3 regions of the Streptomyces sp. NPDC041129 genome follow, and region 3 is predicted to be linked to each of the others. Evidence: riboswitches for the same ligand, from Rfam matches in the RefSeq annotation. Region 3 holds a riboswitch; each other region holds the start of a gene.
The links. A riboswitch is a leader RNA that binds a small molecule or an ion and turns the genes downstream of it on or off. The one in region 3 is predicted to bind cobalamin.
Positions count from the first base shown of each region.

Region 1: another riboswitch for cobalamin. It lies ahead of ACZ6B1_RS04860 (prenyltransferase/squalene oxidase repeat-containing protein); the one in region 3 lies ahead of nicT (Nickel transporter NicT).
Region 2: another riboswitch for cobalamin. It lies ahead of ACZ6B1_RS13565 (CbtB domain-containing protein); the one in region 3 lies ahead of nicT (Nickel transporter NicT).

Region 1 is NZ_JBVIYV010000001.1:1,126,734-1,130,798, forward strand. It holds gene ACZ6B1_RS04850 (glycosyltransferase family 4 protein) at 1-859, opposite strand, end outside; gene ACZ6B1_RS04855 (TetR family transcriptional regulator) at 1,080-1,721, shown strand; cobalamin riboswitch at 1,961-2,111, shown strand; gene ACZ6B1_RS04860 (prenyltransferase/squalene oxidase repeat-containing protein) at 2,229-3,458, shown strand; gene ACZ6B1_RS04865 (SCO2322 family protein) at 3,455-4,065, shown strand, end outside.
Region 2 is NZ_JBVIYV010000003.1:166,792-170,856, forward strand. It holds gene ACZ6B1_RS13550 (SMP-30/gluconolactonase/LRE family protein) at 1-401, shown strand, start outside; gene ACZ6B1_RS13555 (SMI1/KNR4 family protein) at 474-1,079, opposite strand; gene ACZ6B1_RS13560 (histidine phosphatase family protein) at 1,155-1,733, opposite strand; cobalamin riboswitch at 1,828-1,982, shown strand; gene ACZ6B1_RS13565 (CbtB domain-containing protein) at 2,019-2,240, shown strand; gene ACZ6B1_RS13570 (CbtA family protein) at 2,266-3,030, shown strand; gene ACZ6B1_RS13575 (spore photoproduct lyase family protein) at 3,160-4,065, opposite strand, start outside.
Region 3 is NZ_JBVIYV010000005.1:206,605-210,669, reverse strand. It holds gene ACZ6B1_RS18865 (glycoside hydrolase family 13 protein) at 1-88, opposite strand, end outside; gene ACZ6B1_RS18860 (LAETG motif-containing sortase-dependent surface protein) at 346-1,278, shown strand; cobalamin riboswitch at 1,420-1,624, shown strand; gene nicT (Nickel transporter NicT) at 1,654-2,739, shown strand; gene ACZ6B1_RS18850 (nucleoside hydrolase) at 2,767-3,753, opposite strand.

The sequences.
Region 1 (4,065 bases), on a different contig from region 3:
CGACGAGGTGGGCGGCCGGGTGTTCGGTGCGCACCTTGGCGAGGGCCTCCACCAGGAAGACCAGGCCCTTGAGGGGGACGTCGGCGCTGGAGGTGGTGACGATCCGGCCGGGCACCTCGGCGACGGCGGGATTCGGCGCGAAGAGGTCGGTGTCGGCGCCGATGTGGACCACGTGGACGCGGTCGTCGCGGACGCCGAGATGGTCCACGATCTCCTGGCGGGAGCTGCCGGAGACGGTGAGCACCGAGGGCAGGCGGCGGGCGACGCGCTTCTGCATCCGGGTGAAGGCGTACCAGCGGCGCACGGACAGACGGCGCTGCCGGCTCTCGGCCGCGTCCAGCTCCAACTGCCGGTCGACGGTGATGGGGTGGTGGATCGTGGTGACCAGGGGGGCGCCGATGTCGCCGAGCAGGCCGTAGCCGAGCGTCTGGTTGTCGTGGACGACGTCGAACTCCCCGCGCCGGGCGCGCAGATGGCGGCGGGCGCGCAGGGAGAACGTGAGCGGCTCGGGGAAGCCGCCGGTCCACATGGTGGCGACCTCGAGGGCGTCGATCCAGTCCCGGTACTCGTCCCGCCCGGGGGTGCGGAACGGGTCGGGCTGGCGGTAGAGGTCGAGGCTGGGCAGCTCGGTGAGGCTCAGGCCGTCGTGTCCCTCGTCGAGCACGGGATAGGGCTGGGCTCCGATGACCTCGACGCGGTGGCCGAGGCGGGCCAGCTCGCGGGAGAGGTGCCGGACGTAGACGCCCTGGCCGCCGCAGAACGGGTTCCCCTTATAGGTGAGGAGCGCGATGCGCAGCGGTGGCCCGCCGTCGGCTGCGAGCTCCGGTCGGGGCCCCGCCTGACTGGCCTCAGCGGTCACTCCGGGCCCCCTTCTCGCTGCACTCTCCCGCGACACTATGACGGGACGCTAATCTAGAACAAGTTTCAGACTTGATCGTTCAAGAGGCTCTGAATCTACCGGCAGGTAGGGGCCCTGACAGCAGTGGAACAGGTGATTCACGCCACGGCGCGAACCCCCCGCATGCTGGATGATCACGTGCCCTACAGATGTCCTCACCGACTGTCACGGAGCGGGACCCATGCCTGCGGAATCCAAGCTGGAAGCCGGGAGTGTCCGGCCCCCCACGGCGCCGCTGACCGAGCGGCAGGAGGCCCGCCGCCGCCGGATCCTGCACGCGAGCGCGCAACTGGCGAGCCGGGGCGGTTTCGACGCCGTGCAGATGCGGGAGGTCGCCGAGTCCTCGCGGGTCGCCCTCGGCACCCTGTACCGGTACTTCCCGTCGAAGGTGCATCTGCTGGTCGCCACCATGCAGGACCAGCTGGAGCACATGCACGGCACCCTCCGCAAGAAGCCTCCGGCGGGCGACTCGGCAGGCGAGCGGGTCGCGGAGACCCTGATGCGGGCGTTCCGGGCCCTGCAGCGCGAGCCGCAGCTGGCGGACGCGATGGTCCGCGCCCTCACCTTCGCCGACCGCAGCGTCTCCCCCGAGGTCGACCAGGTCTCCCGGCAGACCACGGCGATCATCCTCGACGCGACGGGCCTGGACCACCCGACGCCGGAACAGCTCTCCGCGGTCCGCGTCATAGAGCACACCTGGCACTCGGCCCTGATCACCTGGCTCTCGGGCCGCGCCTCCATCGCCCAGGTGAAGGTCGACATCGAAACGGTGTGCCGGCTGATGGACCTGACGGATCCGGAGGCCGGCCCGAGGGGGCACTGAGGGCGACTACCCGGGGCGCTCCGGAACGGCGCCACCCCGCGTCAACCTGTCAAGTCGCGTTGACAGTTGCGGGAGCGGTGGGTGAGGATCAGGACACGGAGAGCAAGATCGACTCACCTCGGGTGCCGTCTATGGGGGAGCGGCATCCGGGGTGTTCCGGTGCGACGGGCACGCCTCCGCCGTCAACTCCCTCCCGAAATGGCCGTGACCCCGGTCACCGGGCCCGTGTGCTCACAGCCACTCATCAGCCCCGGCAGGGCTGCCGGTAAAGTGGCGACGTCGTCATCACACCCGTACGGGGGGAAGCCGGTGCAATTCCGGCGCTGACCCGCAGCCGTGAGCCGTTCGTCCATCGACGGTGAGCCGGACCGCCTCGTACGGGACGTTGACCGGCTCACGTGCGCGGCGGCCCGCCGCGCACGGCACCGTCGAGGTTTACGGGGCCGAGCCGCCCGGGGTGTTTCCCGTGCGCTGCCGGTTCCCCCGCAGGAGAGGCAGTCGCCGACCATGAACGTCCGCCGCAGTGCCGCGGCTCTCGCCGCCATAGGCGTGCTGGCCGCCGCCGCGCCCGCCACGGCCGCCGACACGTCCCCCTCCGCTTCGCCCAAGGTGGCGGTCCCGTCCGGACTGTTCGGCAAGTCCGACCCGACGTACGACGGCGTGTGGCGCCAGTCCCTCGCCCTGCTCGCCCAGCGCACCCTCGGCTACCGGCCCGCCGCCTCGGCCGTCGACTGGCTGGTGGGGCAGCAGTGCGCCCATGGCGGCTTCGCCGCGTTCCGGGCGGACACGGCCAAGCCCTGCGGGGGCAAGGGCGGCGCCCAGCCCGACACCAACAGCACGGCCGCCGCCGTCCAGGCCCTGCAGGCGCTCGGCGGACACGACACCGACATACGCAAGGCCCTGGTCTGGCTGAAGAACGCGCAGAACAAGGACGGCGGCTGGGGCTACACGCCGGGCAGCCCCAGCGACACCAACTCCACCTCGGTCGTCATCGGCGCCTTCGCCGGGGCCGGGGAGGACCCCGGCAAGCTCCGCGCCGACAAGGGCACTCCGTACGAGCTGCTGAGCTCGCGGGCGCTCGCCTGCGGCGAGGACGGCGGTGGCGCCCTCGCCTACCAGCCGGACAAGAAGGGGCGCCTGGTCGCCAACGCGGACGCCACGGCTGCCGGTGTGCTGGGCGCCCTCGGCAAGGGGTTCGTGAACGGGCCCGTCAAGGCCCGCGCCAAGGCCCCCGCCTGCTCCTCCTCCGGCAAGGCCACCGACACCCGGGTCGCGGACAACGCCGCCGCCCATCTCGCCCACGCCGTCGCCGGGACCGGCCACCTCAAGTCGGCACTGCCCGGCGCCGAGGACCAGCCCGACTACGGCAACACCGCGGACGCGGTCGTCGCGCTGGCGGCGGACGGCTGGAGCGCGCAGGCGAAGAAGCCGTACGCCTGGCTGGAGAAGAACGCGGCCGGCTGGGCCGGGCAGAGCGGCCCGGCCGCCTACGCCCAGCTCATCCTCGCCGCGCACGCGGTCGGCGCCGACGCACGGCACTTCGGCGGCACCGACCTGGTGCGGTCGCTCAACGCCACCGGCCCGGCGCCGCGCGCGGCAGCCCACACCGAGGAGTCCGGCAAGCGCGCCGAGGACGACTCGAACACCGGCGTCTGGTGGATCGTCGGCGTCGGCCTCGTCGCCGGCATCGGCATCGGCTTCCTGCTCAGCGGCCGCCGGAAGAAGCAGCAGCCGTGACCGCCGTCCGCCGTGCCGCCGCCCTGCTCCTCGCCGCGTTCGTCGTCCTGGCCGGCGCGGCGAAGGCGCGGGCCGCCGGGTACCGCTACTGGTCGTTCTGGGAGCGGTCCGGCGGGCACTGGTCGTACGCCACCGAGGGTCCCTCGACCGCCCGCCCCGACGACGGCGCCGTACAGGGCTTCCGTTTCGCGGTGAGCGAGGACTCGCGGGACGCGACCCGGCCGCGCGGCACGGCGGACTTCGCCACCATCTGCGCCGGCACGCCCGCGAAGGCGGGCACGAAGCGGGTGGCCCTCGTCATCGACTTCGGCACACCGGCGGACGCACCCTCCGGCGAGACTCCGCCGAAGCGCCGCACGGCCTGCGCCCGGGTCTCCCCCGACGCGACGACGGCCGAGGCGCTGGCCTCGGCCGCCAAGCCCCTGCGCTACGACACCAACGCCCTGCTCTGCGCGATCGCCGGATATCCGCACAAGGGGTGCGGGGAGCAGGTGTCGGCGGAGGAGAGGCCGGCGAAGGCCGCGAAGCCGGAGCAGCCGGACAGCGGTCCCTCGCTGGGGCTGCCGATCGGTGTGGGCGTGGTCGCGGTGCTGGCCGGGGCCGCGGC
Region 2 (4,065 bases), on a different contig from region 3:
ACCGCGAGGTCATCTGCCCCAGCAGTTGGCCGCGCAACCCGGACGTCACCCTCTCGCCGGAGCTGAACGAGGGGGACCCGCCCAAGGACGACAGACCGTCCTGTGACGAGTTCGCCTTCGCCGCCAGCTACGACAGCGCGGGCATGGCAAACGGATACAACCCGGTCGCCTCCGGCGACGAGTGCCTGCAGACCTACGCCAAGAAGGGCAGCGACGGCATCTGGCACCTGCTGTCCGATCCCCGCTACCCGCTGCCCGAGTGGAACGAGAAGTGCGGACGCGCCACCATCTCCAACAACCAGAACACCCAGTCCATGCGGCCCTTCGGACAGTTCATCGTCCGCAACAGGCTGACGGACAAGGACCAGTACTGGCTCGACCTCGACGGGTTCACACCGTGACCGTGAACCGCTGAACAGCACTGTGGCCCGGAAGCCTTCCGCTCCCGGGCCACAGCCCTGTACAGGGGCCGGCTACCAGGCGATGAGACCCTCGCGCACCGTCGGCAGGTGCGGGGCCCGGCGGCCCATCACCGTGAACGGGCGGACCCCCTCCAGCGCGTCCGCCACCGTGCCCAGGTAGTCGGCCAGCGACGGAAAGGCCGGCTCGGGGAAGCTCTCCTCCTCGTACCTGCACAGGGGTGCCGGGTCCTGCCCGCCGGACACGTCGAGGAACAGCCCGGAGTGCGCGTCCTTCTGCCGGAAGGCCGGAATCCAGCCTTCCTTCCAGTACTCGTAGCGGGAACCCGGCTCCCGCATGGATTCGCTGGCCTGCCTGTTGCCCGTGTACAGCGAGCAGATGAGCCCGACGTCGTTGAACACCAGGCCGGAAGGGAACGGGGCGTCGCCGCCCGGAACGTCGTGGAAGGTGCGGGCGGCCGGGGCCCGGTGCTCGGCCGTGCTGCCGTTGTTCACCATCAGGACCTGCCGCAGGTCGGCCGGCAGGCCCACCCCCATCCGCGACTCGGCCCGCACGATCTCCTCCTCCGTCGCCGGAGGGTTCAGGGCGTCGGCGTGCGCAGGGGCGTTCACGGAGATCCAGCGGGCGATACGGGACCACGCCTCGACTGCGCTGCTCAATGCGGCCTCTTTCCTCACGGGAGCGCTTCGTGCCTCGGAGCTGAGTGAATGATCGCACGAATGCCCCGAGGCGCCTCAGGTCCCGCTCTGGCCCAGCGGCGTTCCCAGTGCCACGTTCCAGCGCCCCGCCCGGCCGCTGAACTCGGTGGCGGTCAGGGGCGGTACGTCCATCCGCCAGAAGGCGGCCTCCGGAGCGCCGAGCACCCGCACGGTCACGGCCCGCACGACCTCCGGCTCGACCACCGCCACCGTCCGGCCGGCGGACCGGGCGGCCTTCTCCAGCCAGCCCCCGACCCGGGCGCACAGAAGGCGCACCGACTCTCCGCCGTGCGGGCTCGCCGCGGGGTCGGCCAGCCACCGGGCCAGCGCCTCCGGCTCCCCTACGCCCACCTCCTCGAGCGTCCGGCCCCGCCAGCGGCCCATGTCGAGCCCGGCCAGGGCGGGTTCGGCACATGCGTCGAGACCCAGCGCGGCCGCCGTCTCCCGGCAGCGCACCGTGGGGGAGACCAGGGCCGTGGCGGCGGGCCGCAGTTCGCCCGCGGCCGACCGGGCACGCGCGGCTCCGGCAGCCTCGAGTGAGCACCCGTCGTCGAAGCGGGCCTCCCGCACGGCCGGGTTCATCGCCGGTGAGATCAACATCACTCGGGTCGTCATGAGGTCGCCTGCATGGTCAACAGCCCTTTCGGCGCAGGGGTTTCACAGCGTACGGCGGCTGTGGGGCGCACCGCCCCGCACCCGTGCGCCCTTGGCCGCACCCGCGCTTCGCGGTACCTTCTCGGCGATATCGACGACGGAATGCGGAAGCCGGTGGGAATCCGGCACGGTCGCGCCACTGTAAGCCCCGTTCACACCACTCCTGGTGCGGGCCGGGCAAGTCAGACCCGCCCGTCGTCCCGTGCACCACCGAGCAGGGACGCGAGTTCCCCAGGAGGTCCTGCCATGGCGCAGTCCGCCGTACAGCCCACCACCAACCCCACCGCCATCCCCGCCAAACTGCCGATCGGCGCCATCGCCCCGTGGGCGGTCTTCTTCGGCGTCCTGATGCTGGTCCTGCTCTACTTCGTCGGCGCCGAACAGGGCGCGACCTCCGTGATGTCCGGCGAGAACGTGCACGAGTGGGTGCACGACGCCCGTCATCTGCTCGGCTTCCCCTGCCACTGACCGGGGCGAGGAAACGTACGAGCTCATGAACTCGGCAACGGTCCGTAACCTGTTGGTGCGTGGCATGCTCGCGGGACTCGCCGCGGGCCTGCTCGCCCTCGTCGTCGCCTACTTCCTCGGTGAGCCGCGTGTCGACTCGGCCATCGCCTACGAAGAGGCGCACTCCCACGAACACGGCATGGAGGCGGTCTCCCGCACGATTCAGTCGACCGCCGGCCTGTCCACCGGCGTGCTCGTCTACGGCATCGCGTTCGGCGGCATCGCCGCCCTCGCCTACTGCTTCGCGCTGGGCCGCGTCGGCCGCTTCGGGCCGCGTGCGAGCGCGCTGCTCCTGGCGGTGGCCGGCCTCGTCGCCGTCTACGTCGTGCCGTTCCTGAAGTACCCGGCCAACCCGCCGTCCGTCGGCGACCCCGACACGATCGGCAAGCGCACGGCGCTGTACTTCCTGATGATGGTCCTGAGCGTGCTGCTGGCGGTCGCCACGGTGATCCTCGGCAAGCGGCTCGCCCCCCGTCTGGGCAACTGGAACGCGACGGTGGCCGCGGGCGCGTTCTTCCTCCTGATCGCAGGGCTCGCCTACGCGTTCCTGCCGGCCGTCGACGAGGTCCCCAAGGACTTCTCCCCGAGTCTGCTGTGGCAGTTCCGTCTGGCGGCGCTGGCCGTCCAGGCGACGCTGTGGACGGCGTTCGGGCTGGTCTTCGGGGTCCTCGCGGAACGCGTGCTCACCGCGGAGCGCCGGGCAGGCGAGCGGCAGGCGGCCGGGCTGCGCGCCCCGGCCGCGCACCACTGAGGCAAGCGGCGCTACGGCGCGAGGCACCGGCCCGCCCGCGGGCCGGTGCCTCGCGCGTTCGCGGGCCGGTGCGTCGCGTGTTCGCCGCGGACCCGCGGCCGTCGTCAGAAGCGGTCCGCGGGGCCCGGTTCAGAAGGCGTACCGGATGCGCAGCCAGGGAGCGTGCGCCGCGACCAGCCCGCGCAGGTCGTCCACGGCCCTGGCTTTGACCAGGTGGTCGTAGCGCACGTTCAGCGCCCCGTTCTCGGAGCGTTTGCCCTGCTGGATGCCGGGCCGCCAGAGCACGTCCTCGGCACGCGGATGCCAGCCGAGGTTGACCTCGTGCAGTTCCCGGTTGTGGGTCAGCATGATCACCTCGGCGGCCGCCTGCCGTTTGACCCGGTCCGGGAGCACGTCGTCGAGCTGCCGGAGCAGCTCGGTCCACGCCTCCTGCCACCCGGGGCGCAGCACCACGGGGGAGAGGTTGAAGTGCACCTCGTACCCCGCGTCCAGGAAGTCGGCCGCGGCGGCGACGCGCTCGGCCACCGGTGACGTCCGGATGTCCAGCAGCCGGGAGTCCTCGCCGGGCATGACCGAGAACCGGACGCGGGTGCGGCCCCGCGGATCCAGCGCCAGCAGATCCGGGTTCACGAACTTGGTGGCGAAGGACGCCTTGGCGGTGGGCCACTGCCGGAAGGCGTGCACGAGGTCGGCGGTGTTGTCGCAGATCAGCGCGTCCACCGAGCAGTCGCCGTTCTCGCCGATGTCGTAGACCCACGCCTGGTCGTCGCACTGGTTGGGTTCCCGCTTGGGCCCCTCTCGCGCGATGTGGTGCCCCAGGTGGGCGATGATCCGCTCGATGTTGGTGAAGACGGTGACGGGGTTGGCGTACCCCTTGCGGCGCGGCACGTAGCAGTACACGCAGGCCATCGCGCAGCCGTTGGACGGACCGGGAGCGATCCAGTCGGCGGACCGGCCGTTGGGCCGCGTGGTGAGCGTCTTGCGTTCGCCCAGCACCAGCGTCTCGCCCTTCACCCGCACCCAGCGCCCGACGTT
Region 3 (4,065 bases):
CGTCGGCGTCGGCGAAGCTGCGCGGATACACCTGGTAGATGACGGCCTGGCGCCACCAGTCGGGGTTCCGGGACGAGAGGTCTGCCATACGGGCTCCCTTCGGGAAGGACGACAGTACAGAGACTGTCCACATTGCCCGGAAAGGGAACCTTGGGGCGATGGGGAGCGGATCATTCCCCGTGTGATGGAGTTGTGACGACCCCATGAACGACCCTTGTATTCACGCAGGTTGACAGGTTTCAACAGGGCCGATCACCATGGCCTCACACTGTGGCGCATGTGACCAGTGCGCCGGGTGTCTCTCCTGACTTCTTCGCTCACTCGAGCTTCTGCGATGGGATATCCATGTCCATAGCCAGACGTGTCACCGCGCGCCGCCTGCTGGGGACGGGCGCCGCGTCACTCGCCCTCTGCGCCGCCTCGGTCGCCGCCGCCTCCGGCGCCTGGGCCCACGGCACGCACGGCGGTGACGGCTGGAAGTCCGGTGGCCACTACGCGCCCGGCACCGGCGCGGGCACCGAGACCGGCACCGACCGCTGCCGGTTCTCGCTGGACGGCGTGAACTTCTTCGACTCGGTCAAGGTGGACGACCAGAACCTCAGGCCGACCGAGGACGGCAAGGTCCACGTCAAGGTCCGCGCCGCCGAGGACGCCGCCGGCTGCACCGCCTCGCTCGCCTCCTACCTCGCCCACGGCGCCAGCTTCGCCACCTCGGGCGAGCAGGTCTTCGTCGACTTCGACACGGTGGCCGTCAAGCCGGGCGAGACCGACTCCCTCGACATCGCGGTACCGGACGCGGGCTGCTTCGCCCAGATCGACCTCTACCGGGGCGCGGTCAGGTTCGACGGCAGGACCGACGCCGGTGACGGCTTCGAGCACGGGGACCTGCCCAAGGGCCCGGACCACCCGGTCATCAAGGACAAGCTGATCGCGGCCTGGAACGGCGGCACGAAGGACTGCACCAGCACCCCGGAGGAGCCGCAGTCCCCGTCGCCGAGCGCCCCCGCGGAGGAGTCGGCCCCGCCCGCGCCGAGCGCCTCGGAGTCGTCCGAGGCACCGTCCCCGGCCTCCTCGGAGTCCGCGCCTGCCCCGTCCGCCTCCGAGTCGCGGGCCGGCTCGGCACCCACGCCGGACGGTGGCGGTGACGACGGCGGCGACCTCGCGGAGACCGGTGGCGGCGGCAACTCGGGGCTGATCGCGGGCGGGGCCGCCGTGCTGGTCGCCGGCGGCGCCGCGTTCGTGCTCCTCGCGCGCCGCAAGCGGGGCGCGCAGGGCTGACCGGCCGCCCCTCACCTCCCGCACATCACGACCCCCGCCGCTCGCGGCAGCCGCGAGGCCTGCCAGACGGCGGGGGCCGTGCCGCGTGTGATCTTGAGTACCTGCACCGGTGCGCGGCTATGCGGACGAGCGTTCACCTGCCTACGGTGGGCGGGCCGTGGTGCTCGGGAAGTCGGTGACGCCCCCTCAGGGGTCCATGCCGACGCGGCCCTCGCCACTGTGATCGGGGAGTTCCCGTCCCGTCCGGCGTCCGCCGGGCCACTGGCCGTTCACCCGGCTGGGAAGGCAGGGACGGCGAACGCACCACCCCGTAAGCCAGGAGACCGGCCACGGCAGCTCACGAGATGATCCACGAGGTGCTGGAGCGTGAATCCGATGGCCGATGCCGCCGCTTTCCGATGGCGACGCGAGGACACGATCAGGACGGCGGGGCTGCTGGCGGTGATCGCCGCCCTGCACGTCGTCGCCTTCGGGGTGCTGTTCCTGCTCGTCGCCCCGGGGCACTACAAGGTCGGCCAGGACGTCTTCGGCGTCGGCCTCGGCGTCACCGCCTACACCCTGGGCATGCGGCACGCCTTCGACGCCGACCACATCGCCGCGATCGACAACACCACCCGCAAGCTGATGGCCGACGGCAGACGGCCGGTGTCGGTGGGCTTCTGGTTCGCGCTGGGGCACTCCAGCGTGGTGGTGCTGCTGGCCCTGCTGATCGCGGGCGGGACCCGGCTCGCCGGCCGGGTCATGGACGAGCACTCACGCACCCACCAGGTGCTCGGCTTCATGGGCACGACGATCTCCGGCACCTTCCTCTACCTCATCGCCGCGCTCAACCTGGTCGCGCTGGCGGGCATCCTGAGGGTGTTCCGGGCGATGAGGTCCGGCACGTACGACGAGCGGGAGCTGGAACAGCACCTGGACTCGCGGGGGTTCATGAACCGCGTACTGGGGCGGCTGACCAGGTCGGTCTCCCGGCCGGGACAGATGTTCCCGCTGGGCTTCCTGTTCGGGCTCGGCTTCGACACGGCCACCGAGGTCACGCTGATGGTGATGGCCGGGTCGGGCGCGGCGGCCGGACTGCCCTGGTACGCGGTGCTGTGCCTGCCGCTGCTCTTCGCCGCCGGGATGAGCCTGTTCGACACCCTCGACGGCACGTTCATGAACTTCGCCTACCAGTGGGCGTTCTCCAACCCGGTGCGCAAGGTGTTCTACAACCTCACCATCACCGGACTGTCCATCGCCGTCGCCTTCTTCATCGGCACCATCGAGCTGGTCGGCGTCCTGCACGAGAAGTTCGCCCTGGGCGACGCCGTGACCGGCTGGATCGCCGGACTGGACCTGGACAGCGTCGGCTACGTCATCGTCGGGCTGTTCGTGGTGGTGTGGGCGGCCGCGCTGGCCTACTGGCGGCTGGCGCGGGTGGAGGAGCGCTGGACGGCACGGGTCACGGCCACGTCCGACTGACACCCTGGGCCCCGCGTCCCCGGTGACTCACCCCGCCGGAACCCGGGGCCCCTCGACGGTCTCCAGGTACAGCTTCACGAACCGGTCCACGTCCACCTGCAACGCCACGTCCACCAGGGCCTGTTCGCGGACTCCCTCGTGGATCTCGGACTCGCCGGGGCGGGGGCGGCGGTCGACGAGGGTCTGGCCGCGGGCCGGACCGGGAGCCAGCGAGACCTCGACCGGCAGGCGCCGGGTGGCGATGCCCGCCGGATCGGCGACGGCGCACACCGCGCCCGCGTCACCGAGTCCGCCCGCCTCCTCGGCCTCCGGCGCGCCGCCCTGAGCGGTGGGCCGGTGGGCGAGGAGTTCCCCGGCCAGCCGGGTGCCCGGATCGGCGCTGCCGCGCAGCCGGTGCACATCGGTGCCTGGCACGACGACCTGCATGAAGACGTCCAGCCCGTACATCGTGATCGGCACCCCCGCGGTGAGCAGTACGGCCGCCGCCTCGGGGTCGTGCCAGACGTTGAACTCGGCGACCGGCGTGGCGTTTCCGGTGGCGACCGCGCCGCCCATGAACACGATCCGCTCGATGTTGCGGGTCACTTCGGGGTGGGTGCGCAACAGCAGGGCGATGTTGGTGAGCGGGGCCGTGGGCACGAGGGTGACCGGGCGGGGGGAGGCCAGGATCTCCCGGCGCAGCAGGGTCACGGCGTCCACGTCGGCCGGGGTGCGGGTGGGCGCGGGCAGGCCCAGGTCGCCCATGCCGTCCGAGCCGTGCACATGCCGGGCCGAGCGGGCGGGCTCGATCAGCGGACGTTCGGCGCCCCGCGCCACCGGGATGTCGGGGGCACCGGCCCGCTCCAGCACGGTCAGGGTGTTGCGGACCACCCCGTCCACGTCCGTGTTCCCGGCCACGCAGGTGACGGCCCGCAGATCCAGCCCCGGGTGGCGTACGGCGAACAGCAGGGCCAGGGCGTCGTCGACGCCGGTGTCACAGTCGATGATCACAGGAATACCGGACTGCCCGGCCACGACGGTCTCCTTCCACCACCCGACCCGAGGACTCGCCACGAAGGCCACCTCAGCCTACGGCCGCCCGCTCTCCCCGGCCGCACGACGACCGCCCCGCACCCCGGAGGCGGAGACCCCGGACAAGCGCCGAGAGCCGCGGGAGCTGCGACCGGGCACCGGATCGGGCCCGGCCCCTCGCGCGGAAGGCCGGGAAGGGGCACCTCAAGGGCGACGTGAGAGCCGCGGGGGCATTCACCCCTGCTCCGAACCGAGCCGGTGCCGAGGCGGACACCCGGGACAGCGGAGGAGCCGGACCTCGCCAGGAGCACCGGA